Bdellovibrio bacteriovorus HD100: one gene and its partners. The protein of the gene in region 2 binds, or shares a complex with, the protein of the main gene of each other region. Links are inferred from orthologs where the notes say so. Each region holds a gene or a part of one and is shown on either strand. Other genes may lie near its edges.

Region 1 (10,263 bases), 1.5 Mb from region 2 along the record:
TTTGCCGATACCGCGGGCTGGAACGTTGATGATGCGCTTTAAGGCGATATCATCCGCCGGATTGATGGACAGCTTCAGGTAGGAAATCATGTCTTTGATTTCCATGCGTTCATAGAAGCGCACGCCGCCCACCAGGCGATACGGAATGCCCATGGTGCGCAGCTGTTCTTCCAGAACGCGCGACTGGGCATTGGTGCGATAGAAGATCGCATAGTCGTTGTAAGAGCCTTCGCCCTCATTCATCATCGACTGAATGGTCTTGGCGACAAAGCGGCCTTCTTCGTACTCGTTCTTTTCCTCGCGCACGTGAATCAGATCACCCGGATCGTTCGATGTGAAAAGAGTTTTGTCTTTGCGTTGCGAGTTGTTTTTGATTACGGCCGTGGCGCCATTGACGATGTTGGCGCTGGATCGGTAATTTTCCTCAAGCTTGATCACCTTCGCATCACGGAAGTCTTTTTCAAAATCCAGGATGTTTTTGATGTCGGCCCCACGCCAGCTGTAGATCGACTGATCCTCGTCACCCACTACGCACAAGTTGCGGTGAGCGGAAGCCAGCATCTGCACCAGAAGGTACTGAATGTGATTGGTGTCCTGGTACTCGTCCACCATGATGTAGCGGAATTTTTTCTGATACATCTGCAGAACATCTGGGTACATGCGGAACAGATCATAGGTTTTCAAAAGCAGATCATCGAAATCAAGGCTGTTGGCCTTTTTCATTTCGCGCTCATAGGCTTTGTAAACTTCCACGGTCTTTTGATCCATCAAACGCTTCGAGGATTTTTCCAAACCTTCCGGGGAAAGACCCATCATCTTGGCGCTGCTGATACGGCTCTGGAAGTTTTTCGCGGGATACATCTTGTCGTTAATATCCAGCGCGGTCATGACTTTCTTGATCTGGCTGAGCTGATCGGAGGAATCATAGATACCGAAGAAGGGCTTGTAATCCAGAAGTGTGATGTGCTGGCGCAGAACACGAACGCAGAAGCTGTGGAATGTGCTGATCCAAAGCTGGGTTTGGACCACGGCGCCCATGTCCGACAGAATCTTGTAAATACGATGTTCCATCTCTTTGGCGGCCTTATTGGTAAAGGTCACACACAGGATTTCGTCGGAAGCCGCGACCCCCTGGCCGATCATGTTGGCCATGCGGTGGGTGAGCACGCGAGTTTTGCCCGAACCGGCGCCGGCAAGGATAAGCAAAGGCCCTTCCAGGGTTTCGACGGCATCCTTCTGCGCGGGGTTCAGATTTTTCGTAACAAAATCAAGTACATCCATGGCGGCTTCCTTAATGTGCGTTTGCAGGGGCTGTCGAACTTCTGGTGAGACTGACAAAGTTTGTCTATCCCTAAGTTTTCATTGAGGTTTTCGCCATTCTCCACTATAACTATAACGCAATAAGTCAAGTGAGCGAGGAAACCCCTCCGTTTATAGAACTTAGAGAGGACTTTGTGAAGCGCGTTTTTAGCCGGATCACAGCAGCAATTTTAGTGGCCAGCACCTTGAGTGCCTGTGCCCCGCAGTCTGAGAGCGCTGATCAGTCCGGCAATGTCCGTGTGCTGGCACCGCAGTCCAACTCAAAAGCCGGTTATTCTCTGCAGACGGTGGAGCTGCTGGGGATCGAAGACCTGCAGACAGTCACCGGTAAATTCGTTCGTTTCTTCCTCAGCCCGCGCATTACAAACAACAATCTGCATGGCCGCCCTGCGGTGGCTCGTTTTATTAAAAATAAACAAGGCGACTTTATCCCGGCCAATGAAATGACCCAGCAACTGGTCACCATCTATGCGCACACCCAAAAACTGGCGCTGCTTGATGAAGAACTGGGAGCGGGTGGTGTGAACCAGTGGCCTCGCGATGTCGGCGTGGGCGTCAGAGTGAAGGGTTCTTCCGGCGCCAACAATGCTTTCTATGACGGAACCACGGATTCCATGCTGGTGGTCCCTTACACTCAAAGTGGCCTGGCGATTGCGATCAACGCCGGAATTCTGGCGCACGAACACTTCCATTCTTTGTTCTTCAAACTGGTTCTGAAAGATGTTGTCGATGAAGACACGGGTGTTCACAGTCGTGAATCCTTTATGGAGGACGCGGCCATCGTGCAAGAGGATCTGTCGGGTCGTGGTCGTCGTGAAAAACCGGTGCTGATCGGGGATGAACTGGATGAAGCCACCCTTTTGAAGTTCCACCGCCTTACAATGATGCGCGGTCTGAATGAAGGCCTGGCTGATTTCTGGGGCTGGATGTACACGGGAAATCCTGATTTCATCGCTCAGTCCCTGCCAAGCCAGAAACGTGTGCGCTCTCTTGAAGTGAATGATCTTTTCGGTGTCCAGGAGCTTCCGAATAAAACGGTTGTGCGCAACAACCTGGAGCTGTTCCATGCCTCGGGTGAACGCGCGAAGTTCCGCGACTATGTCACGGGTTATGCCTACACCGTGGGAACCCAGTTTTCCCGCATGCTGAAAAAGTTCACGGACATCTATTCCAAAGAGCGCGGTCTTGAAGATCTTGCCGCCCGCAAAGAAGTGGCGAAGATCATCCTGAAAATGCTGCCTTCCTTGAAATCCGACCTGGCTGAAAAGAAAGACACCTACTATACGCACGATCAGTTCGTTCAGAGCTTGGTGAAAGAACTGGGCGCAATGAAAAAGAAAGAGTGCGAATTTCTGGCGGGGGTTCTGGAAACTTCGGCGGAAACCCCGATGGTTTATTCCTGTGTGGAAGAAGCCGGCTGGGTGATCAAGGCGGAAACGGCGGCAAATCCTGAATCTCAGGAAGTGAAGTAAATGAAATTCGCAGCAGGTTTATTGACTCTATTGATGTCCCTGGGTGCCTTTGCGCAGGAGTCGCGCCTGAAGCTGCCGGCCGAAGCGCCGGTGTCCTTGTTGGCCGCGTATCCGATCAACTATGAAATGCGCTATGAACGCGGCAATTCCGGTGATCTGGAAAGCCGTCAGCCTCGGAATTTTTCCATCGGCTATCACCGCAAACACTACAGTGTTCTGGTGGAGTACGCTGACTTTACCGATACCACAGGCAACAGCACTTCCAGTATCGAGCGCCGTCATCAGGACATGACAGTGTGGGGCCGTTACAATGCCCTGAGTGGCAAAGAAGGCGGCATGCGTGGCGTGATCTATTTCGGTGCCGGAGTCGGTGGCTATGAAGAAGAAGTCATCACACGATTCATGACCGACAGCCGTTCTGATAAAACCGGTATGAAAGTGATGGGTGGTCTGTCGGCGGGCTTAGAGCTGTTTATCTTAAGCACCAGCCAGTTTGGTGTGACTGTGGGAATGGAAGGCCGTGCCCTGATGGGTTCTGACTTTGATCCCAACCCCACCCTGGGGGCTGTGCTGCGCGCGGGCCTTGTGGTTCCTCTATAAAAAAAAGCCCCGTTCTTTCGAACGAGGCTTCCTTAGGAATTTAATTAAAAGCGGGTGAACAATTACTCAGTGATCTTTTGCACGATCGCAGAGCTGACTTTGGCTTTGCTCAGCAGATCATTGCGGTAAGCTTGCGCTTCCTTCTGAGTCGCAAACTGGCCAACACTGACGCGGAACCACTGTTTGCCTTTGATGTTTGCCGGGATATAGAACGCGCTGTAACCTTTGTTCTTCAGGTCCGAAGCCATTTTCTGAGCTTCGGCTTCATCAGCATAAGACGCCACTTGCACAGTGAATTTGCCCACCGCGAACTGCGCCACATCTTTTGGAAGGGAAGAAGGCAGACGGTCCTCTTTGGACGATACTTTCTTCTCAGCAGCTTCCAACGTTGTTGGTGCTTTGCCTGCCGCTACGTTTTTCGCAGCTTCAGAAGGTTCGTTGTGCTGGGTTACTGGGGTTTTGTCACCTTTGGTTGAATTCGGTTTGTGAGTTTCAACTTTAGGTTCTTTGGATTCAACTTTGGTTTCAGCGATTTCACCGTGGTGACCGGCAGGAGCCGCGTGTTCACCGTGAGCAGGTGTGGCTTCATTTTCAGTTGTCGCCGGAGTTGCTTCATCAGCCACGAATTCTTCAGCCAGTTTCGCGATTTCTTCATCTGTCATCGCGCCTACTTTGCCTTCGGAAGTCCCGTGTTCAGGAACAGAAGCGACTTCACGCTCTTGGGTGTGAGAGGATTTTTGTGGTTCCAAAGCCGCCAGCTGATGTTGATTGTCACTGTACTTCTTGCCTACAAATGTGCCGATAGAGAAAGACAGCAAAGAAATAAAGAAAACTAAAGCTAGTTTCACCATCACATCCGTTTTAGAACTCATTTTTTCAATCCTCATAATTTTTAAACCCGCTTGAATGCTTAAGTTTCGGGCCCTTCCTTTGGCCCTGCAAACATGTTAGCGTTAATCCTCTGAACTGGTCAATCATCCAAGGGTCCTGCCCGAAGGGGAAAGCGTGGAAAACAGCGTAAAATCAAGGGATTGGAAGCAGGTCTTAGGTCAAGCTATTGAAGCTGTCAACCTCGGGCGCCAAGTGCTTCTCAATTATTTCGGTAACTTAGAGCACGTCGAGGAAAAGTTCCAAGCGGGCCTTGTCAGCGAAGCCGACAAAGAATCAGAAAGAGTCATTGCAGAGCATCTTAGGAAAAATTTTCCGGAAATTGAATTTTTGGGCGAAGAAACTTTCGCCGCTTCCCACGGAACCGGGACAAAGGTCGCGTGGAGCAAGGCCGGCGCAAACGGGCGCTGGATCTTGGATCCACTGGATGGGACCACGAACTATGTACATCGTTTCCCGATTTTCTGCATCAGCTTGGGTTTGGAAATTGACGGTCAGATTCAGCTCGCAGTGATTGATGTGCCGATGTTGAATGAAACATACACCGCGATTCGCGGTCAGGGCGCATTCGTTAATGGCAAGCCTTTGCGAGTCAGCAAGAACACAGAACTGAAGAAAGGTCTGCTGGCCACGGGTTTTGTGTCCGAGCATGAACATGTGATTTCCGAACAGCTAAGAATCTTTGATGAGATGGTTCGCAAGTGCCGGGGTGTGCGCCGTCCTGGTGCCGCCGCTTATGATCTGGCGCAAGTGGCGCGCGGGGTGTTTGACGGTTATTGGGAACGCAACATCCAGCCGTGGGATGCTGCTGCAGGTATTCTTCTTGTCGAGGAAGCAGGCGGCGTTGTGCAGACATATCGTGGAGAAGCCTACACACCGTACAAGAACTCCATCGTGGCCGGGAATGCTGATATGGTCACAGAGATTCAAAAGGTCCTCGTGCCTCGCCTGAGCGTAGGCACGGACTAGTTCTTTTTCTTGGTCGAAACCAGACGGCCCGACTGGGCCTCGTCAATCAAAGCCGGGTGGTAGTGATAAATCACGCTGCCACCTTTCAAAAGCGGAATCAGCTTTTCCGCCATCGACAATGACAGTGCCGGGCAACCCCAGCTTAAACCCAGGCGGCCATAGGGCTGTCCGGTTTTTTTGTTGATGGAGTTGATGAACTCTTCACCCACATACCAGGCTCCATGCACGACAATGTCACGGTTATAGGCCTGATCGTTGGATTTTTGCAGACCGTACATGCGCAGGGTTTTTCCGTAAGAGCCTGTGTACACTTCACCCGTCAGATAGATTCCCAAAGAAGTCTGGCGTGAATCCTTGGTGTTACTGAAGCGATAGGCATAGTTGCCGTCGCCGCTGCCGATACCGTGAGAGGTGTAGTATTTCTCGACCACGCCATTGCGCAGATTGATGAAGTAAAAGCGTCTTTGCGTGGACGGGGCGGAATAGTCGACGATGACCACATACTGAGGGCTGTTCAGAGTGACGTACTTGCTGCTGCGGCTGCGTTTTTCTTCCTCGCAGGGGCGCACACTGGCCGGGTCCTTGCCTTCACAGGTGTAGGTGTCCTGCTGGAAGCTGCGACCGCGATTTTCGTACATGAACTTGCTCAGGCGATGGACTGCGTCGGCAGGCACGCCCTGGGAAATGATTTTACGGCTGATGCCGTCCTGCTGGGCTGCGGACACGGAAAGGGCAGTGCAGAAAAGCGCTGTCCCGAGGATGTATGGCAAGGCGTATTTCATCAAGGTCCCCTTGTAAATAAGAGACCTTATAGTACGCCCTTTCCAGGAAATAAACTGTCAGGAATTTTGACAGGTATAAAACACAAAAAGGGCGCTTCAGAGCGGTTTAATTCAAACGGATACGGAAAGATCCGAAGGTCACACTTTCGGAGTACTCAACACCGTTATCGGCCTTCACGTTTTTACGGGTGCGGATGATCACGTCAACGTCCTGAGGCACTTCTCTGGTTTTATAGAAGAATACAGATCGCTCCTGCACGGCGCCCTGGTTCAAGTGCTCCAGGTCCGTTTGCAACAGCACGTCCGAGTTCTTGTTCACCAGAAGCATCTCATAGTTGCTGTAGGTGATTTCTACTTTGACACCATTCGGTGCTACGTAGGACTCGCGGGTTGGGGCGGAATCAAGTACCCACTGGGAATCCTGGCACTTTACCAAGGAAACACGCAAAGTGGTCTCTTGTTCTTCTTCGCTGGAAGAAGAGCTGATCAGGGACAATTGCACAACTTTTGCGGTGGGTGCTGGAATGCCGCGGGTGGAGTCACAGTAAGCGACAGAGCCATCAATAACTTTATTCAGGGTGATGTCAGCGTTTGCTGCGCCAGCAGCCAGGATCATGGAAAGGACAGAAAAAATCAGACGAGCCATGGGAATCTCCTTAAAAAGTGATCCACTAGATACCACTAGGTGCATCTGCTTTTCAACAAGGGGATAGGTTTCTAGGAAGAATTATATTAGGGAGCACAAATAAATTTGTGTTTTTTACCCGACAGGGGTGGAGCCGGGGCGGATAGGGAGGAGCCGTGGCTCCTCCCTGAAGCCTCAATGGCTGAATTTATTTTTGATGTCCGCGATTTTATCGCCGACTTTGTCGCCCCATTTTTCCATGAAGCCTTTGACTTGGGTGTCATCAATACCCACGGTGCTCATGGCCTGATGCACCCGTTTGTCGGCCTCTTCTCTGGAGATACCAGTTTTTGCAGAAACCAGAGTGACCAGATCATCGGGATTTTTCATCGCCTTTTTAATTTCTTCGTCGGTCAAGTTCAGCCCGGCGAATTTCTGTTTCAGAGCCGTTGAGAACGCTCCGAACTTTTCATCAAAGATTTGTTTGTCCATAACATCTCCTTCCCTCGACCACAGTCGGGGGGACTAGTGAGACAGCTTGTTTTTGATGGCATCGATTTTTGAATTCACTTTGTCACTGGCGGACTCGCCGGTGCTGGTGAATTTCTTATCAATGTCTGTCATGAATTCGGAAAGCTGTTTTGACGCTTCTTCTTTGGAAAGTCCGATTTTTTGCTGAACCAAACCGCTGAGGGCCTCCATGTTGCCTTTGGTTTTCTGGATGTCATCGTCGGTGAGGGCACCCCATTTTTTGCGAAGCTCGCCGGATATTTCCTTGATTTTACCTTGGAAGATATCTTTGTTCATAAGAACCTCCTTAGCCATAGTTGCTACCTTAATGGGGCGCCTGTTTGGCGAAATAGTCAAATTTTCGCGCCAAAACTTTGGCGCCTGTCATAGAATTACTACCCGGCAAACATTCACCACAGGGGCAAAAATTGCCCCAATTCAAATATGTTGGACCGCAGTCATTGGCCCTCGGCGAAGGTCCTGTTGGCATCCGTGTTGCTTTCAATCTTGATAGGACCACTATGTGGTCATTCATCATGGAGGATGAAGTGGCTGAAGAAAAAGCGGCAGCATCGGATGTATCGTCAGCTCCGAGCGGGGGATCTGGACAAAAGCCTATTCTACTTATTGCCTTGGCGGTCGTTAATATGCTCGTCGTTGCAGGTGTGGGATTCATGCTCTATTCCAATCGTAAAAAAGAGGCGGCAGAACCCAAAATTGAACAAGTGATCAAAGGCGAAGCCGAGGCTCAGCACAAAGAGGCCACTGAAGAAAAAGAGGTCATCGGTAAAGTCGTTCCTCTGGAAACCTTTATTGTGAATCTGGCGGGCTCCAAAGGCCGTAAAGTCGCAAAGGTGAACATGGAGCTGGAAGTGACCGGCAGCCATGTCATGGAGGAGCTGGAAAAGCGCAAAGCCCAGATCCGCGACATCATTATTATTATTCTATCCAGCAAGACCTACGAGGATGTTTCCTCCAGGGACGGCAAAGACAGTCTTCGCAGTGAAATCAAGGACACCATCAATTCTTTCCTGGTCCAGGGGAAGATTTCCAACGTGTTCTTCACCGAGTTTATCTATAACTAAGGCAGGACTATGAATCAGGTTCTTTCACAAAGTGAAGTGGATGCTCTGTTAGCCGCGGTCTCTGACGGGGACGTGGGCTCGCCGGAAGCATCCAAGCCCGAAACGCAGAACGTCGGCAAGGTCGACGAGCGCAAGATCGTATCTTATGATCTGACCAGCCAGGACCGTATTATTCGTGGCCGACTTCCGCAGTTGGAAGTCATCTACGAGAAATTCATGCGTGCCTTCCGCGTTTCTTTGTCATCAGCTCTGCGTAAAATCGCCTCCATCACGCTGACCTCCACTGAATTCCTGAAATTCGGGGAATTCATCAATACACTGCCAATGCCGACGTGCATGTCGGTGCTGCGTTTCGGAAACCTGCGTGGTTCCGCATTGTTCGTGATCGAAAGCAAGCTGGCTTATGCGTTGGTGGACAGCTTCTTTGGCGGGGCTGACCGCCCTTATACAAAAATCGACGGCAAGGATTTCACCCCGATTGAGCTTTCCATTGTCCAAAAGGTGGTGGGACTGGCGATCAACGATATGGAAATGGCCTGGGCCTCCATTGAAAAGATCGGCTGTTCTTTTGTTCGTACCGAGGTGAACCCGCAGTTCGTGGGTATCGTGCCTCCGACGGACGTGGTTATTGCCTCCACATTCGACGTGGAGCTTGAAAACGCGACTGGCACGATCTCCATCGTGATTCCTTACGCGACCATCGAGCCAATCAAACAGAAACTGCAGACCGGTTTCCAGGTTGAGACCGATCAGACAGACAAAAAGCTATGGACTGCGATCATCCAGGAACAGCTTCTGGAAACAGACATGGAGATCAAAGTGAACCTGGGCGAAACCGAGATCAAGCTGAAGGATCTTATGAACCTGAAAGTCGGCGATGTGATTCCGCTGGATCAGGATGCCTCAGGAGAATTCGACGTGGCGGTCGAAGGTGTCAGAAAGTTTAAAGGTTATTACGGAATACATCATGGAACCGTGGCTGTGCAAGTGACCAGACCGGTGGAAAAGTAGGGGGATGAATGAGCGACGATACATTGGATAATCTGGCGGATCAGCTGGTGGCGGAAGCTGCTGGTATGGCTGAATCCAGCGGAAGAAAAGCTTCCAGCGAGATGCCAACACATAAAGACAGAAACCTGAGCCTGATCCTCGACATCCCTTTGAAAGTGTCTGTGGAGCTGGGCCGCACCAAAATGCCGGTCAGCGAGCTGCTGAACCTGACTCAAGGTTCCGTGATCGAACTGAGCAAACTGGCGGGCGAGCCGATGGAAGTTTATGTGAACGACAAGTTGATCGCCCGCGGTGAAGCCGTGGTGGTGAACGAAAAGTTCGGCGTGCGTTTGACGGATATTATTTCACCTGCTGAGCGCGTAGAGCAGCTCAGATAAGAGGTATGAAGATGCGTTGGTTGCTTTCTTTGATCTTTGTAGTTTCAGTTTCGGCTCAGGCGGAAGAAACGTCCCCGGCGACGGCAGTGGCGTCTGAATCCCAGGAGCTTTCCGCGGCCGCGACAGCAGAGCCCAAGGATGTCACTAAAAATGACAACCGCAAAGAGTCCGAGATTCTTCTGAATCTGGAATCCAACAAGAAAGCAGCCTCTGAGGGCGGCGGCGTTTTCCGTATTCTGTTCACCCTGTCCATGCTGGGTGTTGTGGGTACGGGCGCGTTCTTCTTCCTGCGCAAGTATAAAGTTCCCAAAGCGATGAAGCATCAGACTCAGATCAAGGTTTTGCAGCAGCATTACCTGGGTCCGAAGAAAAGTCTGGCAATCGTGCGTGTGGCGGGCGAATCCATTCTGATCGGTGTGACGGATCATAACATCTCCATGATCAAGTCCCTGTCCCTTCTGGATGACGAAGTGCCTGAAGAAGCGCCACAAAGTTTTGGCAAAGTTCTGGGTCAGTCCACCTCCAAAAATGTGGACTTTGACGACACGACTGCGGACGAGGAAGCTCCGGCCCCTCGCAAGCGCAGTGCCAAGGACCTGGATCTGGACGACGAATTTGCGATCA
Region 2 (10,182 bases):
GATCGAACTTCTTTGCAAATAGAATCATTTACGAATGCTTCAGATGCGACTGAATTGCCTGAAGAAGGACTTTTGAATTAATCGGTTTCGTCAGATGATCCAGGAATCCCGCCGCAAAAGAGCGGTCTTTGTCCTCTTTCATCGCATGAGCAGTCAAGGCGATGACCGGCCCCTGGAACCCCTGCTTGCGAAGGCCCGCCAGAGTCCCAAAACCATCAAGACCAGGCATCTGAATATCCATCAAAACGAGATCAAAATGCTCCTTAAGAGCTTGAGTCAGAGCCTCTTCGCCGCTTTCCGCTTCGGTGACATCCAGGCCCCAACTGCTCAACACAGTCGAGATCAGTTCACGGTTGTCCCGCGAATCATCAACGGCCAAAACCTTGAAACCGGCCAGTGGCTTTTGTTCCACGGCACCGGCACTCTCTGCTTGCCCCGCGACCGAGAGTTCACTGACATCCTCGGCCTGGAATGAAAACTCGAAAGTACAACCCTGCCGGGGCTCACAACGCACAATACTGACATCTCCCCCAAGAGCTCGGGCCAGATTTCTGGAAAGCGCCAAGCCCAGTCCCGTGCCGCCAAACTGGCGAGTGGAGGTGGCGTCGGCTTGCGTGAATGGCTGGAACAACCGCTCCGCCTGCTCCTGAGTCATGCCAATGCCGGTGTCTTCAATGCTGAATACTATTTTCTTGCGTGTTGCCGTCACCTGCTCTGCTCGGCAGGACACCTTGACGGACCCCTTCATTGTGAACTTGATCGCATTTCCAATCAGATTCACCAAAACCTGACGGATGCGAACGACATCAGAAAGAATAATCAGGGGCGCAATCTCGCCCAACTCGTAATTCAGATAAATGTTTTTTCTGGAGGCCTGGTCAAAGAACATGGTCAGGACTTCCTGAAGCAGTTTTTTTAGTTTCACAGGTGACTTTTCGATTTCGAACTTACCCGCTTCGATTTTGGACAGATCCAGAATGTCATCAATAATACGCGTCAGGGACAAACCATTGCGATGAATGATTTCGAAATAATTCTTTCGTTCTGACTCATCAAGATCCTGAGTCCCGATGATTTCTGCAAACCCCAGAATGACCCCTAAAGGAGTGCGGATTTCGTGGGACATGTTTGCCAGGAACGCAGACTTGGCCTGATTCGCATTTTCGGCGGCGCTTTTTGCCGCCTGCAAAGCCCGTTCAGCCATCACCTGCTCCGTGACGTTGTTCGCAGCAAGAACAAGCCCTTCTATTTCATCGTTAAAATCATAAATGGGCTGATAGACAACATCGACAAAGACTGAGAACTCAACCCCGTCGGCACGTCGATCATGAATCTCGTAATTTTTAGCTTCAAAGACTTTTCCGGTGCGATAGACTTCATCAAGCAGCGCAATCAACCCGATTTTTTCAGTCTTGGGAAAAACATCTTTCACTCTTCGTCCGGTGACATCACAATCCCCCAGAAAAAGATCCCGGTAAGAATCATTCGTCATCGAAAAACGGTGCTCCGGCCCGTCAAGCACCGCCATGGCAATGGGGGCCTTCTCCAAAATAGAACGCAACTTTCTGCGCTCAGCCCGGACTTCCTGATTGGAGCGGGCCAGACTCTCTTCCGCGGCTTGATTTCTTTTCACCGACGTCGTCGTGTCCAGAATCGTACACAGCATTCCCGACACTTTACCCTCGGCATTAAACAGCGGAGAATTCCCGTAGGTATAATAGTTTCCCTGAGGCTTGCCATCGACTTCGATATCAAACTGCACATCAGATTCCAGCACGAATCCACCGGACTCCACTTTGCTGGCAATGGCATGCACCTGATCCCACACTTCGGGCCAAACCTCATGAAGAGGTGAACCCAAGGCGTGCGGATGACGATGTTTTAGTATTGGAATATAGGCATCATTATAGAAAACCCGCCGCTGGGGACCCCAGGTGCAGTACATCCCGACCGGACAACTGAAAACAATGCGCAAGGAATTGATTAAACCGAAATCCCAATTTTCTATGGGGCCCAGTTCTGTTTGGGACCAATCGAAGCCTAACGTGGCTTGAACCATGAGACTGGTGTGTACTAATTTCCCGAATGGATTAACCTGATTTTCTAGACCCACGGTATTTTCTACCCCAGGGTCAAAACATTTCAAAGCCTTTTTTAGATAGACACACTCAGCAGTTCGTCGCTGCTTCACAAATGTAATTCAACAACGAACATGAGCCTTAGTAGAAATTAAAAAACAAATATGAAAATTATCGGGTTTTATTTTGCAGTCGAATCTCTCGACGCTTTTTCGCCTGTTCAAAGCGACGTTTGTCGTCGTCAGACTCCAGCACCAAGCCCGGAACTTCTGTTGGTTTTCCCATAGAGCCCAATGCCACAAAAGTCAGATACGCTGAAGCCGTATGGAAAGTCTCGCCGGTTTTTGGATTCTCGGCATCGACACGAACTCCGACTTCCATCGACGTTCTGGAGGTGTAGTTCACGCTGGCCTTCAGATTTACCACCCAGCCCTTGTAAACCGGCGCCACAAAGTCCAGTCGGTCGATGCTGGCCGTGACGGTTTCTTTGTTACAATGTCGTTGTGAGCAGATCGCGGCGCAGATGTCGATCCAGGACATGATCGTTCCGCCGAAAACACTTCCCAAAGAATTGGTATGGGAAGGAAGTACTAGTTGAGTCATTACCACTTGAGATGATGAGACGGTTTTTGAAGCAGCCAAGATGCAGCCCCTTTCTAAAAAACAAAGCGCAGGTCTGTGTCTCCACATCCTGCGCCTTAGAACCAATCTAATCAATAAAGATTAGATGCCGCCCATACCAATATCGGAGTTACCGCCACGGTTCAAACCGCTACCTGGTAGAGTTGTAGTACCTGCAACAGTCGCAGATCCAGCTGGGATCGTTTGAGTTGCATTGTTGTTGAATGCAGTCGCAGCAGCCGCCTGGTTGTTGTTCTCAGCGCGAACTTCGGTTTCAACGAAGCCCAGGTGAGGCAAGCACCATACGATCAACTGTGCACGAGACTTCACATTCATTTTTTTGTAGATGTTTGTGAGGTGAAATTTAACTGTTTTCTCAGTTACAAAAAGCTGGTTCGCAACTTCCTTGTTGGACAAGCCTTTAGACACAAGTTCAGCAACTTCTGCCTCTCTATTTGAAAGACCTTTTTGAATCAGGACATCTCTGAGCATCCTTGCTCCCTCCCGCTAATTGTTTTTGTTTTTAAATCCGTCTAAACCTTCAACGCCACCCAGGACTCATGTCCAAAAGTAGCCTCGACCACCTGTAATAAAGTCTGACAACAAAAACTGAAATTCGCAATAGCTTTGGACTCTAGTTTTAAAAAACTAGACCGATAAGCATGAGGATTTTACACAGTTTCCAATATTCAGGAGATATTATGTTTCCCACAAATACGAAGTTTTTGGTCGTTGATGACTTCGCAACTATGCGAAAAATCATTAAAAAAGTGCTAAATGAGCTTGGCTACACCAACGTAGAGGAAGCCGATGATGGTAAAACCGCCCTGCCGATGATCCAGGCCGCTCATGATGCAGGCCAGCCTTACGGCTTTGTCATTTCGGACTGGAATATGCCCGGAATGCAGGGTATCGACCTTTTGAAGGCCTGCAAAGCCGATCCTCGCACTAAGTCCGTGCCGTTTATGCTGGTGACTGCAGAGTCCGAGCAAAAGCACATCCTGGAAGCAGCCAAAGCCGGCGTTTCTGACTATGTGGTCAAACCGTTCAACTCTGCCACTCTGAAAGGCAAGATGGAACGTGTTTGGGCCAAACACAACCCTGCAACACAAGCAAAAGCTTCCTAAGACTTGGGTCTGGAGAAATAAATGTCTGCAGCACCAAAAGAAGCTATTAATCCCCTCTTTGATAAGCGCCTGATCAATGCTTTCGTCGAAGGCGTTATCAAGACCCTGAAAACCATTGCTCAGACCGATGCCACCCCTGGAAAACCCTTCATTGAGCCACAATTCGTGCTTAAAGGGGAAATCGCCGGTATGGTCGGCATGGTGGCTCCGCCTTTGAAAGGCACTTTGCTGATCTCTTACGGCAAAGACAGTATTTTCCATATTCTGGAAAACATGCTGGGTGAAAAACACACCTCCATCAACGGAGAAGTGTCTGACGCCGTTGGGGAAATGACCAACATGATTTACGGTTCCGCCAAGACCACTCTGAATCAACTGGGATACAACTTCGAGATGGCCATTCCAACCGTGATCTCCGGTGATTTCAAGATCACTCACGCTGACAAAAGTGCCACGCTCGTCATCCCCTTCAACCTGACGAACGGATCCACTTTCTACGTGGAGATTTCGGTGCAGCAATGAGTTCCCAATCAGGAAAGACGGTTGATGTTCTCATCGGGAGTCCCCGCGACTCCTTCTGGGAAGCCATCACCTCTATCCTGAAGGGTTACTATCCGTACCAGCTCAAGCACTTCAAATCCATCGACGAAGCCCTCGATCACGGCACTTCCGAAAGTTTCAAACCTATCTTAGCCCTGGTTGATGGCCAGGACGGCACCAATCTGACCAATGAATGGGTGCAGTCCACCAAAATGAATTATCCTGACTGCCCGGTCATCGTCCTGCACTCTTCCGCCGCCCCGCTGGATTTCAACATCGTCAAGAAAAACGGCGCTGACGAGATCATGCACATCAACTTCGACCGCGAATTCATCTCGGACATGGTTCTGCAGCTGGCCCCCATCGAAATGGAGGGCGACCAGATTCCCATCACGGCCCTGATGCCCGTGGATCTGCGCGACATGGATGCTGACACCAATATCAACTTTGATGTTTTTGTCCACCTGCCCGCCAACCACCGCTCTGTGATGATGCGAAAATCCGGAGATGTGGTTGACCAGAAACATCTGGACAAGTTCAATGCCTTAAAACAGCAGATGTACATCAAAAAAACCCAGATGAAACCGTTCTTTGAGTACGCCCGCACGGTGATGAGCATGCGCAACATGCCAATGCCCATCTCGATGACGGAAAAATTCCACCGCTCCAAAAAAGTCATCTATGAAATCATGGCGCATTTCCTGAATGGCGCCTCTACAGACTATTCCGAGGGCAAGGTGATCCTCGACAAATGCAAATCCATCGTTGCCGACTTTGAGCTGACCAAAGATCTTCCCTCGCAGGAGATTTTTGATGAGGTCTTCCGCTTTTCTGGCAACGTGCGCACCATGTATCATGACTGCATCTGCCTATCGGCTTACGCCGCTTACTTTGCCCAGTTGCTGGGATGGAACGCGGAAAAACGGGAATCCGCGGCGATCGCGGGCCTGTTGCACAATATCGGACTTTCCCAGATGCCGGTTTCAGCCGGCGTCAAGGCGGCAAAAGACTACACCCCGGAAGAGCTTTCCCAGTATCATCTGTACCCGGAGCGCTCGGTGGTGATGGTCAAAGCCAAAAAGGTGCCCCTGCCACAGGAGATTGCGGAGGCCATCGGCCAGCACCGCGAAAATGGAGCCGGCACCGGCTTCCCGAAGAAACTTTTAAATGCAGATATTTCTGAATTTGGAAAACTGCTGGGCTTTGCCTATCGCTTCCACGAAATGACCGCTCTGAGCGAAGGTGGAAAACAGGCCCGCACCGCCACCCAGGCCATCCAGGACCTGCGGGACGAAGCCCTGTCCGGATCCGGTAATGTGGATCTTCTTTTGACCACAACCATTTTCAAAAAATGGAAACCGGCGGCCTAATCCTCTTCGAAAGTCACATCCATATAGTCCTGAAGATCAAAGACCTCACGCAGGTTTGCCTGACGTTCCGACCAATCAATGGACTGCATGATCATCCGGGCCGAAACCAGCCCTTCATAGGAATAAAGCACCACAAACAACAATCCCGTCAACCAGCGCAGGCGAGCCTGAGTGGTGCGGGGTTTGTCCTGCACCACGCGGGTTTCCGCCGCCCAGTCACACAGATGCGTGCGATCATAACGGAAAAACGCCAGGGCATAAATCCCCCAGGAGAAAAAGAAACTCAAACGCCCCGTCAACGGACGCATCAGGCACTGGGACCAATGCAGTTTTTCTGTAAAGTTGTTGGCCGGCACCACTTTCAGACCCATAAACCATTTCCCTGGCGTGGCCTGCATCATCACCAAAAACACAAACTCATAAACCGCAGGGATCAAAAACATCAAAAACAACTGCAACAGCGTCACGATGACATCATCTTCAGTGAAGATCAGTTTTAAGAACACACCGGCAAACGGCAGATAAAATGGCAAACTGATGATCTGATCGATGCCATGGGCAAATAAACGTCTCCAGGTGCTGGGAACAAATGCGGATTCCATTTAAGATGACTCTCTTTCCAGATATTTTTTCAGCCACAACAAAGCTTCATCGCGGCTTTGCAACTGACGCTCCAGCTGCTGTTCAAAGGCTTTGTCCAGGCAGACTCCAATAGCAGGCCCAGTCAGACGCCCCTTGACATCCTCGCCATTTAAAAACGGCCGAGGCAGCACTTCCTGCCAGCTCTTCCATTCAGCCAGCAGGAATTCAATCGCGGTCTTTTCAACCGCTTCGGACAGTAAAATTCTTAAAGCAAAAACAACACCCTCTTTAGCCAGCATCTGCAGCTGTTTTCCCAAAGAGTTCTTCAGAACTGTTTGAGGATCCTGCCAGACTTTCCAGGCGTCCTCGATCGCGCGACGATCCCGGGTGGAAAGCTTCAGCATATCCAGAACCACAACAAGCTCGGTGCCCTGAGCGCTGCGCACGAACATCGCCAGACGCTGCCAGGCCTCGGTGGCCAGACTGTTTTTCACCCAGTCGTTTTTACGCAGCCGAAAAGGGAACAGCACCTTCATCAAACCAGAATCCTTCATGACCTGAAGTCCATGGTCGGCGTGCTCTGTTTTCAGAAGCTTCGTCATTTCCTCGCGGATGCGCTCGCCGCTGACAGACTTCACTTTTTCAGCCATTTTTTTTACGGCGGCAAAACTGACCGGTTCCAGCTCAAAATTCAACTGCGCGGAAAAACGGGCCGCCCTGAGCAGGCGCAGATGATCCTCTTCAAACCGGCGCTCGGCGTCCCCCACCGTGCGCAGAACACGCGCTTTCAGATCTTTTTGGCCCTCGACATAATCCAGCACCTGGGCCGTCGCCAGATCATAGAAAAGAGCATTCACGGTGAAATCCCGGCGCTGGGCGTCCTCTTGGGGGCTTGAGAAAACCACATTCTCAGGCCGGCGACCGTCGCTGTAAGTGCCGTCATTGCGGAAGGTGGCGACCTCGATATCCGCCCCCTCGACCAGCACCCGCATGACCCCGAAGCTTTTACCCACATTGACGGTTTTACTAAACAAGGACTCCACTTTTTCCGGAGTGGCATTGGTCGCCAGATCCAAATCATGAGCCTGAACCCCCAGCAAAGCGTCGCGCACACAGCCGCCGGCCAAAAAGGCCATATAGCCATGGGCCTGCAGCCTGTGGTAGATTGACTCCACGGCCGGCCAGTGAGGATGGGATTGAAGAAGACTTTGCACCTGATTCACACCCTAGAGTGTAGAAAAAGACAGGCCTGAAAGAAAGAGTTTGTTCGCGTGACGCCACAGGAGATGAAATCTCTTATCGATGAAGCCTTGACCGATCTGGGATTTTCCCATTTCGGTTTTGCGCCATTGAGCAAACCGTTAAGTTTTGATTTCTACCGGCAATGGATCGACCAGGGACTGCATGGAGACATGACTTATCTGGCCGAACACGCCCAGATCAAGGAAAACCCGCAAAGCAAATGGCCCCGCGCCCAAAGTGCTTTGGTGTTTGCCATGCCTTACTTTCCCCATCCCGAGAAAAAATCCGAATTCCCGCTCAAACAAGCCCGCGTCAGTCTGTACGCGCAAGGCATGGACTATCATTTCTGGTTCAAGGATCGCATGAAGTCTTTGTGCGCAGATCTGCAGAAGATCTTCCCGGAAGAGGAATTTTTAGCCTTCACCGACAGCAGCCCCGTGCTGGAGCGTGATCTGGCCAAACAAGCCGGCCTTGGCTGGGTGGGAAAAAACACCTGCCTGATCCATCCGAAAAAAGGCAGTTTGTTTTTTATTGGTGAGATCTACACCTCCCTGAAGATTCAAACCGAGTTTTCGCCATTGCCGGACTTTTGCGGCACCTGCACCCGCTGTCTGGATATCTGCCCGACCGGAGCCCTGATTGAGCCCCGCAAAATGGATGCCCGAAAATGCATCTCTTATCTGACCATCGAATCCCGGCAGATTCCGGACGAAGAATTGCGCCCGCAAATTGGTGATTGGTTCTTTGGCTGTGATCTTTGTCAGACCGTCTGCCCCTGGAATCAGAAGGTCTTCAAGGGCCAGCTGTCCATCGAAAAAAGTCTTTCTTTAAATGCTGGCGAAGAAGCCCTGCTGATTGAGGATCTGCGCTATATCCTGTCGGCTTCCGGCAAAAAGATCAGTCGCGACTTCCTGGGCACGCCGCTGGCCCGGGCTGGATCGTTTGGACTGAAGCGCAATGCCATGATAGTGGCGGTCAACCGGGGCTTGAAAGTGTTGTGCCCGGAAATCCAGGCACTGACAGAACATGAGAAACTCGGAGAATTGGCTCAGTGGAGTTTAAAAAAACTGAGGGACTAGAGCCCCAGTTTTTTCAGCAGATCATCAATTTCAAACTGATTCATCTTTGACGGAGCAGCCCCCGTATCCACACTGGAGCTGTAAGATTCATTGAACTGATTCGACACCCAACGAAGCCTGTCGATAAAGGCCTGGGGAATAGTTTCCCGCAAAAACGCCGAGTCTTTATGAATGTTCGCCAGCAGCGTTTCCAGGGTTTCTGTGGCATCCAGCAACAGAGCCACACAAACATTGAAAAACTGTTCATTGCCAACAATTTGTGAGGCTTTATAACCAACAGCCTTACACAAAGCCGCATAGTCCGAAATCATGTGCAAAGCATGGTCCGGTGGCGCCATCAGCGCCAGGCTCTTCGCCCCGCCCATAATGCGATCAACGTTGTTGCCATATTCGGCCAGTTTTCGAACCTGAGAAAAGTCACCTTCAATACCTTCGAGAAGGTCCAACAACTCTTCAATCAAGGACTTTGACTCGTTCACAAAATCTTCTACAATTTCTTTATCGATCGACATCCACTCAAAGATACCAATCGAAGGATACAGAGGCAATGGATTATGTTTCTATACGAGTAAGCACCCTGCGTGGCGATCAAAAGATCGACTTCAACGCTTACGTTAAAATCAACGACAAGATGATACTCTACCTTCGTCGCGGCGACAGCTTTGAGGGCGAGCGCCTGAAGCGTCTTAAGGACAAAAAACTGCGCAAAATGTACATCCTCACGGACGAAGAAAACAGCTACCGCACCTATCTGCAGAAAAATATCGAAACCGCCTATGACGACACCACTGGAAAAGACATCCAAACCCGTGCTGACATCATCCAAGGCTCCCAGCAGAACAACGCCGAAGAGGTTTTTGAAAACCCAGAGAACGTTGAAAGCTACAATTACTGCAAGGACGCGGCCGGCAAGTACGTGAACTTTATCATGAGCAACGCCCAGGCGCTGTCGGCCGTGATGAACATTGAAAACACCGACAAAACCATCTCCCATCACGGCGTGACGGTGTCCACCCTGTCCATTGCGCTGGCACAGAAACTGGGTATCACTGATCCGAAGAAGACCCAGCTTCTGACTTTGGGGGCTTTGCTGCATGATTATGGTCACCACCACAGCCCTCTGAACCTGAACCAGCCCCTGGACAGCATGAGCCCCGAAGATCTGGCGCTGTGGAAAAAGCACCCCATCGAAGGTGCACAAAAGGTGCAGGACAAAAAGCACTTTGACCAGACTGTGATCAACATCATCGGTCAGCACGAAGAAACCATCAACGGCACCGGCCCCAAGGGACTGCGCGAAAAGGACATGGACCCTTTAGCCGTGCTGGTTTCATCAGCCAATGCCATGGACCGCCTGATCACCTTTGAAGGAGTTCCCAAAGCGGAGGCCGCAAAAAAACTGATGATTGATCACGTGGGTAAACATCCTCTTCAGCACATTCAGCATCTGAACGACATCCTGAAGGGGCTCTAGACTTTTATTCAAAAAAGGGTTTTCATCATCCGCCAACAGGAGTAAGGGTTATCTATGACCCTTACAGAC
Region 3 (10,296 bases), 1.6 Mb from region 2 along the record:
TTGAAAGCTACAGCCGCAAGGGCGAACGCCGTCAGGCAGCCTTTGTGATGAACGAGTCCTTCCTGCTGGCGATGAAGCTTGCGAAGATGGATTATTCCCTGTCACCTTCTCAGATGCACTACTGGGAACAGCAGTATGAAAAGTTCTCGCGTGGACCGGCTCCGCGCCAAAAACCTGAGGAAACCCACCACTAAGTCCGCTAAGGGTCTCAGTTCAAGACATCCACGATTGAATTGAGACCGGTCTATTGAAGCCACCATTCAAAAGCCTGATAATAAGACAATGTCACCCAGCGTGGATTGTCTTAAAAATCCACGTAAAACAACGGAAGGTTTTTGATATGGGACGGAACGACCAAAAGAAGAACACTTTCCTGATTATCAGCGGGGATAAAACCCGGATCCATAAATGCACTGACACCCTCAATCGAAACTTTGAAAACTGCTCTGTGTTTCATGGCTCTGAGTGGTTTGAAGCCAAGTACAAGCTGGACAACGTTCATCCCAAAGCGGTGCTGGTGGATGAGTATCTGCCCAAGGGCTCAGGCTTTGACATCGTCGCCAAAATTCTGAAAGAAAAAAACAACGACGACATTGCGATCATCATCATGTCCTATGTCGCCGACCACGACATCTTCAAACACGAAGTCGCTTCCGGGCGCATTCAGTTTCTGACTGAACCCGACCGCGAAAAAGCCCTGGTCGACTGTGTTTCAAAAATCATTTCCCCGAAAGTCGACAGCAACCAAGCCCAGTACGAGCTCAAACAACTGCAACCGGGCGACGTGCTGTTTAAAGAGGGCGACATGACCGAGGTCGCCTACATCGTGAAAAAAGGCAGTCTGCGCGCCTATTCCGAGGGCCCGGACGGAGAAAAGATCATGTTCGGAGAAATTCTGCCCGGCGAATTCGTGGGCGAGATGGGGCACTTCAATCACGAACCCCGATCGGCCACGGTGGAAGCCATCACGGAAGTGGAACTGATCGCGATTCCGAATGGCTCGTTGGACAATGTCATCTTTGCGCGCCCCTCGTGGGCAAAAGCTCTGGTCAAGACCCTGTCACTGCGGCTGAAGAAAGCCAACAAGGCCCTGACCGGCTGACAAACTACTTCAGCTTTTCCCAAAGATAGGTGTACTCGAGAGCGTTCCACAGGATCGCTTGTTCGATGTTCGCGCTGCCTGCGTGGCCGCCTTCCATGTTTTCATAATAGTAAACCGGATGCCCCTGTTCTTTCATACGTGCCACCATCTTGCGTGCGTGGCCCGGGTGAACGCGGTCGTCCTTGGTGCTGGTCATGATAAACACTTCCGGGTACTTTGCCTCTTTGCTCAGGCGCTGATACGGCGAGTATTTCAGAATGGCTTCACGCATCTTTGGATCATCCGGATCGCCGTATTCGGCCATCCAGCTGGCGCCTGCCAGCAGCTTGTGATAGCGAAGCATGTCCAGCAAAGGCACACCCACAATCACCGCATTGTACAGATCCGGACGCTGCGTGAAGGTCGCCCCCGTCAGCAGACCCCCGTTGGATCGGCCCGAAATACCCAGATGCTGTGGCGACGTGAAACCGCGTTTGATCAGGTCTTCTGAAATCGCGATGTTGTCTTCGTAAACCTTGTAGCGGTTTTCTTTCAGCACGGATTGATGCCATGCCGGACCAAACTCACCCCCGCCGCGCAGGTTGGAAATCACATAGACCCCACCCTGTTCCAGCCACACTTTACCGACCGTGCCCAGATAACTGGGCTGCATCGGCGACTGGAATCCGCCATACCCGTAAAGCAGCGTCGGATTTTTGCCATCCATCTTGATGTCCGCCTTGGAAGTCACAAAGTACGGGATCTTCGTTCCATCTTTGCTGATGGCCTCAAAACGCTGGGTCTTCATGCCCTGGTTGTTGAAACGATCCGGAGATTTCTTCAAAAGCTTGAGCATGTTTTTGCTATCACTCGCATCACCCAGGTAGGTCGATACCGGAGTGAAGAAATCCATGTACTGAGCCAGATACAGATCACTTTCCTCTTCCGTGGAGGTGACATAGGCCATGCCGTTTTCACCCAATGGCACGGATTCGGTTTTGAAGGTGTCCTCATTGGTGAAGGTCACTTTTTCGATTTTGGAAAGCACGTTGTCTGTTACATGCAGCATGATGTGGTTTTTGGTTGGATTCATGCCTTGAATGAATCTTTTGTCGGTCGGGACAAAGATCGCCTTCAGGGACGCTTGAGCCTTTTCGCCTTCGAAGATTTTATCGAATGGCATGAACACGATGCTGCCCGTTTTAAGATTTCCCAGATCAGACTTCAGCTCAAAGAACAGTTTGTTTTTGAAAACACCCCAGAACTCGGAATCCGTCGGCATCGGCAGACGCGTCTTCACACCCTTGTCATCTTCGTACCAGTTTTCGCTGGAATAGAAGCCAGTGCGGATGGAATGGAAGACATGTTTGTTGTCGCCGTCCAACTGCACATAGCTGTACACGGACATGTCTGTAGGTTCGCCTTCCATCACCAGCTTGGCCTCGCTGACTGGTGTGCCCCGCTTCCAGATTTTGGTGATACGCGGGTAACCTGAGTCCGTCATACTGCCCGGACCGAAATCCGTTCCCACATAAACGGTGTTATCGTCCTTCCATTGAACATTGCTTTTTGCCTCAGGCAATACAAAGCCGTTCGTCACAAACTGGCGGGTTTTCATATTGAATTCACGCACCACAGTGGCGTCCTTGCCCCCGCGGGACAAATAGACCAAAGCTTTTTCGTGAGCCGGTGGCAAAGTCATTGCCCCCTTCCACACCCAGTTTTCATTTTCTTTTTTGGCCAAAGCATCAATATCCAGGATCACGTCCCAGTGCGGGTGTGAGGTCATATAGTTCTGCAGGGTGGTTTTTCTCCACAAGCCGCGCACGTGCTTTCCGTCCTGCCAGAAATTATAAAGCTCGCCATTCTTCAGATGCACAGCCGGCACGCGGTCTTCCGCCAGCATGATCTTTCTTAAGTCATGCTCGATGGTTTTAAAGCGTGGATTTTGTTGAAAGTGCTCTAGTGTGCGTTTGTTTTCCGCCTTGGCAAACTCCAGGGCTTTTTCGCCTTCCACTTCTTCCAGCCACAAATACGGATCGTGCATGAGGGACTCCTTCTTGAATTGATTCGTTGTCGTACAAGCCACCAGCAGCAGGGGGCCCAGGATCAAACTTTTGCGGAAATTCATTGATGTCTCCTGACGGATTTCAGGGACTTATTCTAACCGGACGGCGGAATGAAGCAAGAAGGACAATAAAAAAAGCCCGAAGTTTCCTTCGGGCTTGGGTAAAACACTTTTTTAAAATTTGCTGGACTAAGCGGCGTTACGCGTCTGCAGCTGTTTCAGCAGATCCCCTGCGATGCGATCCAGCGGCAGAACTTTGTCTGCGGCCCCCAGCGCCACCGCTGCGGCTGGCATGCCGTACACCACGCAGGTTTCTTCATTCTGAGCCACTGTATAGGCACCGGCATTTTTCATTTCTAAAAGCCCTTCAGCGCCGTCCTTACCCATACCGGTCAGAACAACACCCATGGCATTCTTACCCACGTATTTAGCCACAGACTTCATCAGATAATCCGCCGCGGGACGAACACTGTGCAGGGCCGGGCCCTGATGCAGCTTTACGTAATAGAAGGCACCACTGCGCGTGATTTCCATGTGATAGTTGCCTGGGGCAATCAACACACGCCCTGGCACAACCTGATCGCCTTCCTGCGCCTCTTTTACCTCAAACGGGAACATCTTATCCAGATTTTCAGCAAAGGACTTGGTGAAACCCGGTGGCATATGCTGCACCACCAAAGTTCCCGGAATATCCGCCGGCATGCCGCTCAGAAAGACTTTCAGGGCTTCAGTACCACCCGTAGAAGAAGCCACCGCCAGCAACTGGTGCGTGGTTCTTGCCAAAGAGGTGCTGGCCACCTTCTGCACGGGAGCACCCGGATTGGGCACCACTGCTTTGATCGGATTGATGCGGGCTTTCGCCACGGCTTTTACTTTCTCAATGATCGCCGCCGACAGTGTTTCCAGGGACTGGGACACGTCGATGGACGGCTTTTCCATGATTTCAATCGCACCGGCTTCCAGAGCACGCAGGTAGGTCTCAGAGCCGGTCTTCGCCAAACTTGAGAAAATGATCGTGCGGGTCGGGAAATGCTGCATGACTTTTTCCAGGAAGCTGATGCCATCCATGCGCGGCATCTCCACATCCAAAGTCATTACATCGGGCTTAAGTGCCACCAGCTTGTCGCGGGCGATGTAAGGATCTGAAGCGGTGCCCACCACTTCAATGTCGGCGCAGGAGGAAAAGATTTTCTCCAGCAGCTTTCTAATCACCGCAGAGTCATCAACAATAAGGACACGAATCTTTTGTGCCATTAGGGCCTTCTTTAATTAAAGTTTTTGATAAACTGCGCGAGACATCGGCTTCAAACCTGGATGTTTCACGTTGCCTGATTCGGAGTGCCCCAGAACCAGATAGCCACCCGGCGCCAAACAGGACACCAGATTGTCGATCACACGTTTTGTTGTCGGCTCATCAAAATAAATCAGCACGTTACGGCAGAAGATCACATGGAACTTGTGCTGGAACTCGTACTTGGGATTCATCAGATTGAATGGTGCAAAACGGATCATGTTATGAATCTGATCCTTGGCTCTCCAGTACTCGTCGCCGTCAGCTTTGATTTTCTCAAAGTACTTCGTACGCTGCACAGGCGGCAGCCCCTGCATCTCGCGTTCCTCATAAGTCCCGGTAGAGGCCTTTTTCAGAACCTGCAGGTCAATATCCGTCGCCAGCAAACGAGGTTTGGCTGATGGCATTTCAGGCTGTGCTTCACACGCCGTCATCGCGATCGTGTATGGCTCCTGACCCGTACTGGCCGCCGCACACCACATGCGCAGATCCGCGCCAAACTTGCGGTGCAACTCCGGCAGAACGGACTTCAGGAAGTCGAAGTGATTCGACTCACGATAAAAAGACGTCATGTTCGTGGTCAGGGCCGAAATAAATTCAGACACCATTTCGTTGCCACCGGATTCAAGCTTGGACCAGTATTCTTCATAGGTCTTCAGGGAATGACGACGCAACAGTTTTACAATTCTATTGCGGATCAGGGCATGATTCTTTGGTGTCAGTGGCAGATCCACCCCGGCCAGGTCATACATGCGCTCAGCAAACTTCATGAACATTTTGTCCGTAAGTTTGATGTCTTCAAAGTCATATAGAGCGCCTGTGGCCTCGTTCTTCTTTACAGCGGTCATGCGGCCATTCCTCTTCCATTAGCAACGTTATTTACCAAAGCACCTGGCTCCAAAATCAAAACCGTACGGCCATCACCCAGGATCGCGGCACCCGCCACTTCCGGGATGTCCTGACCGGTGGTGATTGGTTTTACAACCACCTGCGCCTGCCCCAGGACGTCGTCCACCGGGAAAGCCATCTGACCAGTCATGGATTCAATGATCACCAGCATGGTTTCCTCACGGCGGGCACTCAAAGAGTTTTCACGGCGTTGAGCCAACTGCTGGTCTTTTTTGTTCAGACTCCAATTGATAGACCCCAGAGTTTTAGAAACATCAATCACCGGCAACAAGTGACCACGGATGCTGGCCACTTTCCCTGCGCCGGAGATGTTCGTGTAGTCCTTTGGAAGGACACGCACGATCTCGCGGATCGAATGAATCGGCAAAATGTAACGAGCGCCATCCAAAGCCACAATGATACCGTCAGTGATTGCAGTACTCAGAGGAATTGTCAGACGGAACGTCGTTCCCTGACCGGCCTTGGAGTAAATATTGATCTTACCGTTGATTTTATCCAGATTGGATTTCACCACATCCAGCCCCACACCACGACCGGACAGATCCGAAATCTTATCCGCAGTCGAGAAGCCCGGATAGAAGATGTATTGGAACACCTGTTCATCAGGGATGGACGCCGGGTCCACACCTGCAGGCACAAAGCCTTTTTCAATGGCTTTACCCAGAACCTTGTCACGGTTGATACCACCACCGTCATCTGAAATATCGATGATAACGTTACCGCCGGATTGTTTCGCCGACACGGTGACTTTGGCCGTTGCGGGTTTACCGCGCTCTTGACGAAGTTCTTTCTTTTCCACCCCGTGGTCCATCGAGTTACGAACCAAGTGAACCAAAGGGTCCCCCAGAAGCTCGAACACCGTTCTTTCAACCTCGGTTTCTTCACCGATCAGTTGCAGGTCCACTGGTTTATCCAAAGTCAAAGACACGTCACGCACAATACGCTGAATCTTGATGAACATGGATTTCAGCGGGGTCATGCGGATGCTCAAAGTTTTTTCATACAATTCACGAACAGCCTTGTCGAGCTGATCAACAATGGCTTCCAGGCGCAGATTCACACCGCTGCGAACTGTTTCGTCATGCACCAGCTGATTTTTCAATACAACCAGCTCACCCACGGCATCCAGAACCGAATCCACACGACCGGTGTCAACTTTGATGGCGCTGGTCGCATTCTTGGCATTCTTGTTATTGCCACCACCACTTCCAGATGCGGCTGCCGCCGCTGCTGGTTTGGCTGCCGCAGCTGGAGCTGCTTTTGCAGCTGGTGCCGAAGCTTCAACCGGTGTTTCCACCACCTTCAGAACCGGAGCCGTTTTTACTGCCTCTGCTTCCGCCACCGGGGCCGCTTCTGCAATGGCCGTTTTAAGTGCAGCCTCTGCTGCCTCTTTGGCATGGAATTCAGCCTGATCTTCAGGAGACATTTGAGCCAGCAGTTCAGCCAGCAGATCATGATTAATCAAGTCGTCTTCAGCTCCCGCAGAAGCTTCCGCCGCAGGTGCCTGGGCAAAGAAGTCATCCGGAGCTTCCACTTTGGGTTCATCTGCGGATGGCGCCGGAGCATGAGCATGCTTGGAGGCTTTCCCGGAAAGCTGCTCCGTGATCGCAATCAGTTCCGCGGTCAACGCGGATGGATCCCAAGGACCACCCTGTTGCTGCTGAAGGGCCGCCACGCGGTTCTTCAATTCGTCACCAGATTGCAACAACAAAGATATCACCGTGGAATTCACCAGTTCGGGACGTGATCGCAGAAGATCCAAAAGGTCTTCCATCACATGGGCAAATTTACACAAGTCTGCAAGACCGACAGCCGCAGCTCCCCCCTTAACAGAGTGGGCCACCCGAAAAATATCCGTAAGGTCTTTGGCTGGGTCTTCACTGTTTTCCAGCCTCATCATGTATTCCTCGTACTGCTCCAGCATAAATGCGGACTCATTCAGGAAATCCATTTGTAGTTCTTCAAAGAAAGAATTGTCACCGCTCATGTGCGCTCCATACAGATTAGAAAATCACATGAACATATCGGTGATCGAACATCTGAGCTATTTAGACCCTTGGTCCAGAATGAGAATCAATCCACCCTCCGATGTAAAGAATTAATGAAAGGCCCGACCATTGTCCCGCAATGAGGCGCTAAATATCTGAGAATATTATTTTTTCATGCCAGCGAGAAATTCTCTTAAGTCACCTTGGTTTTTTCGCGAAGAGTCTGTTGTTAAGATTTTAATCACGACTTTGAAAGGCGTATACAATGAGCGATGTATCTATGAAAGCAAAACCCGGTCAGTACCTAACTTTCCAATTGATGGCAGAGCAGTATGGTGTGGCCATTGAAACAGTTCGCGAGATCAATCAGTTCGGCGAAATCACGCCGGTACCACGCACCCCTGACTATGTGAAGGGTGTGATGAATCTGCGCGGTAAGATCATTCCGGTGGTCAACCTGCGTATTAAGTTCGGCATGTCTTCACAGGACACGACCCGCGACACCTGTATCATTGTCATCGACACTGAAATCGGCCAAGTGGGCATGATTGTGGATTCCGTGAAAGAGGTTGTGGACCTGCAGGAAAACCAAATCGAGCCATCCCCGGTTCTGGGCAACGAACATGCGATGTCTTTCGTTCGTGGCATGGGTAAAGTCGACAACAAAGTCGTTATCCTTGTGGATATCGTGTCTGCGTTCAATCAGGACCAGATGGGTCAGATGGCGCAGTTCTCTCACCACGACGAAGCCAAAGCCGCTTAAGAGCTTTTTTAAAAGATTCCAATACAAAACCCGCGGGCTCCAAGGCCTGCGGGTTTTGCTTTTTAAAGCCCCCAAAACCATTTAAAAACAGATACTTAGCCAGACCCCCACCCTCGTCCGCTCCGCCAGGTTCCATCTTGGACTTGGGCAATTTCTTCACTTTCAGAAATCAAACAATAAAATCAAAGACTTTTCGCTCTAAACGAGATAGCAAGACGCCATTAAACAAAGGACAAAATCATGAAATCTATCTTTTTTGTGACTGCGATGCTTTTCTCCAGCCTGTCTTTCGCCGGCCAGAGAGTTTTTGACTGCCAAGCTACCAAACTTTCCAAGAGCCCGGATGTTTCTGAAGATTTCAACATCCAAAAAAACCCAACTGTTCTTCTGATCGAAGACGCGAAGAACTGGTCTTTGAATGTTGGTGATTACTCTGTTTCCACTCTGGACAAAAACGGTCCGGCATTGGCAAGAGAATCCAGCGCCGCTTCTGACACTGAAGTTCGTTATGATTTCTGGGTTGAAGCTTCTTACGAATTCGAACTGGTGATCAACGTTGTAGACCACACTGCCAAAGTTTACTGGTGGGGTCTGGGCGAACAAACCGAAATCGGCACCTTCCAGTGCGAAGTTTCCGTTAAATAAAAAGGTACCTGCTTACATTTGCATAAACGCTGCGTAAATCGGCGTTCATTAAAGGCCCTTGGGATTTCCCGGGGCTTTTTTATTTTCTTTCGCTGACGGGATTAAACTTCAGATATAGTCCCCAGGCTTCGATCATCGAGCCGTCTTTAAACAGGCAATAGTCAAACTCGCCACCCTTTTCTGATTTCGCGATGCGGTTTTCACCGCCGGCATCCAGGCAATATCTGGCGGCAGGATTTCCCGCCAGGGCTTGGGGCAGATTCGCCCGTGGGGCCTGCTTCTGAGCCGCACTCCAAGCCTCACAGGTCGGAGTCTTTCCCTTAAAACAATCCACTGACAGTTTCAGATTCTGGTATTCTTGGACCTTCAACGGCTTATACACTTTGCCATCATAAATCTTCAGATCTGCAAAGGCTGCTGAAGCCACCAAAATCCAAACTGAAATCATCGCAAATATTTTCATTATTTGTCCTTTGGTTTGTCTGAAAGCCAGGCCAGCATTTGTTCGGGATATCCCGTATAGTTCAACAGCGTTTCAGCATCAACCCAGCCACCGTTGTAAGTGTCCTGCCACGCCTGCCCCCAGCTGTTATGAATATGAACTGCATCATAGCACTTGTTGGCTTTGTCACACATGCGGCGATAACCCGAAATCACCGCCGCATGTTTGTTTCCACCCTCAACGCCCGGAACGGGACAGTCATCGGAGTATTTTTCATTCAGACAAATATTTGAAAGCAGTATGGGATGCCCGGCAGACAATTGCTTTTTAATCTCTGCAATAGAGTTCGCATAGTTCGCCTTCTGCCCCTTCTTGGGAAACAGACTTATCTCAGTGGAGCCCATTCCTTCAAAATAAACACGATTCTTGGCCCGGGCACATTCTTTCGGGGTCACCAGTCGATCAAAGAACTTTTCATAGGTCTCTTCGCCGAATGCCTTTAGCAATCTAGCCGGATCTGTGTCGACAGCAAAATCCTTGTCCACTTCGGCCTTGGCCGTGGCAAAAAAATCAGACAGACAGGTCTGGCAGTTTTGATCAATCTTGCGGTATTCATCGTATTTTTTGCGCAAACGCTTGAACGCCGCCACCTGAGCCTCGGTCCCCACCTGCGCTCCGCCAATTTTCGTCAGAACTTTATCCAGAGACATGCACTGCTGAGAAGCCGAGTTGCCGACAAACGTTGCCGCCACTTCCAAAGTGAAAGCCCCCGGACCGCCCTCGCGAATACCACGGTAAGACGACTCGTAGGTATTCTCTCCGTCCGGATCATTTCCAAAGCGTGCCACGTCCAGCGGGGAAAACACCTCTGAATCCGGCAGATTGTTACAATCCTTTTTTTCGATTCGGCATTTTTCCGCAGTCATGATCGCGGCGGCAGCAAAAGAATAACAAAGCCCCAAAGTGTCCTGGGACATCACTTTGGGCATCGTGACTTTTTTCTCGGTCTTGGGTTGAACCGAGAAGCCTTCGCCAAAACGCGTGAAGGCCGGCATTGTTGCCGCCACTGCTGACTGTCCAAAAATCACAAACACAATCACGCTGGTCAG

What was found.
Region 1: the proteins of BD_RS08320 (region 2) and fliM are in contact, whole or in part, in a crystal structure (PDB 1F4V), measured with the Escherichia coli proteins. The link is inferred for Bdellovibrio bacteriovorus HD100 from one-to-one orthologs.
Region 3: the proteins of BD_RS08320 (region 2) and BD_RS15865 are in contact, whole or in part, in a solved structure (PDB 1A0O), measured with the Escherichia coli proteins. The link is inferred for Bdellovibrio bacteriovorus HD100 from one-to-one orthologs.

Annotation. Positions count from the first base shown.
Region 1 is NC_005363.1:3,240,962-3,251,224, reverse strand. Bases 7,306-10,261 are described here. They hold fliM (flagellar motor switch protein FliM), read left to right. Parts: upstream 7,306-8,260; coding sequence 8,261-9,262; downstream 9,263-10,261. Other genes in these bases: BD_RS15225 (FliO/MopB family protein), read left to right, coding at 9,651-10,261; BD_RS15240 (flagellar basal body-associated FliL family protein), read left to right, coding at 7,688-8,251; BD_RS15245 (CsbD family protein), read right to left, coding at 7,306-7,463. Outside these bases: BD_RS15285 (ATP-dependent helicase), read right to left, coding at 1-1,281; BD_RS15280 (hypothetical protein), read left to right, coding at 1,455-2,792; BD_RS15275 (hypothetical protein), read left to right, coding at 2,793-3,392; BD_RS15270 (SPOR domain-containing protein), read right to left, coding at 3,455-4,264; BD_RS15265 (inositol monophosphatase family protein), read left to right, coding at 4,398-5,249; BD_RS15260 (murein L,D-transpeptidase catalytic domain family protein), read right to left, coding at 5,246-6,031; BD_RS15255 (hypothetical protein), read right to left, coding at 6,138-6,677; BD_RS15250 (hypothetical protein), read right to left, coding at 6,852-7,148; more of BD_RS15245, read right to left, coding at 7,182-7,305; more of BD_RS15225, read left to right, coding at 10,262-10,263. UniProt on the Escherichia coli protein: FliM is one of three proteins (FliG, FliN, FliM) that forms the rotor-mounted switch complex (C ring), located at the base of the basal body.
Region 2 is NC_005363.1:1,744,638-1,754,819, reverse strand. Bases 2,239-5,113 are described here. They hold BD_RS08320 (response regulator), read left to right. Parts: upstream 2,239-3,400; coding sequence 3,401-3,826; downstream 3,827-5,113. Other genes in these bases: BD_RS08310 (HD-GYP domain-containing protein), read left to right, coding at 4,345-5,113; BD_RS08315 (chemotaxis protein CheX), read left to right, coding at 3,848-4,348; BD_RS08325 (helix-turn-helix domain-containing protein), read right to left, coding at 2,802-3,191; BD_RS08330 (acyl-CoA thioesterase), read right to left, coding at 2,250-2,681. Also shown: BD_RS08340 (hypothetical protein), read left to right, coding at 1-22; BD_RS08335 (PAS domain-containing hybrid sensor histidine kinase/response regulator), read right to left, coding at 29-1,861; more of BD_RS08310, read left to right, coding at 5,114-5,736; BD_RS08305 (RDD family protein), read right to left, coding at 5,733-6,338; BD_RS08300 (CCA tRNA nucleotidyltransferase), read right to left, coding at 6,339-7,541; tRNA epoxyqueuosine(34) reductase QueG, read left to right, coding at 7,605-8,639; BD_RS08290 (hypothetical protein), read right to left, coding at 8,636-9,118; BD_RS08285 (HD-GYP domain-containing protein), read left to right, coding at 9,187-10,113; BD_RS08280 (chloride channel protein), read left to right, coding at 10,168-10,182. UniProt on the Escherichia coli protein: Involved in the transmission of sensory signals from the chemoreceptors to the flagellar motors.
Region 3 is NC_005363.1:3,374,260-3,384,555, forward strand. Bases 4,811-7,799 are described here. They hold BD_RS15865 (chemotaxis protein CheA), read right to left. Parts: upstream 7,337-7,799; coding sequence 5,285-7,336; downstream 4,811-5,284. Other genes in these bases: BD_RS15860 (CheR family methyltransferase), read right to left, coding at 4,811-5,288; BD_RS15870 (chemotaxis protein CheW), read left to right, coding at 7,603-7,799. Outside these bases: BD_RS15840 (poly(A) polymerase), read left to right, coding at 1-194; BD_RS15845 (cyclic nucleotide-binding domain-containing protein), read left to right, coding at 341-1,102; BD_RS15850 (prolyl oligopeptidase family serine peptidase), read right to left, coding at 1,107-3,212; BD_RS15855 (protein-glutamate methylesterase/protein-glutamine glutaminase), read right to left, coding at 3,339-4,403; more of BD_RS15860, read right to left, coding at 4,419-4,810; more of BD_RS15870, read left to right, coding at 7,800-8,100; BD_RS15875 (hypothetical protein), read left to right, coding at 8,341-8,745; BD_RS15880 (DUF333 domain-containing protein), read right to left, coding at 8,825-9,208; BD_RS15885 (hypothetical protein), read right to left, coding at 9,208-10,296. UniProt on the Escherichia coli protein: Involved in the transmission of sensory signals from the chemoreceptors to the flagellar motors. CheA is autophosphorylated; it can transfer its phosphate group to either CheB or CheY.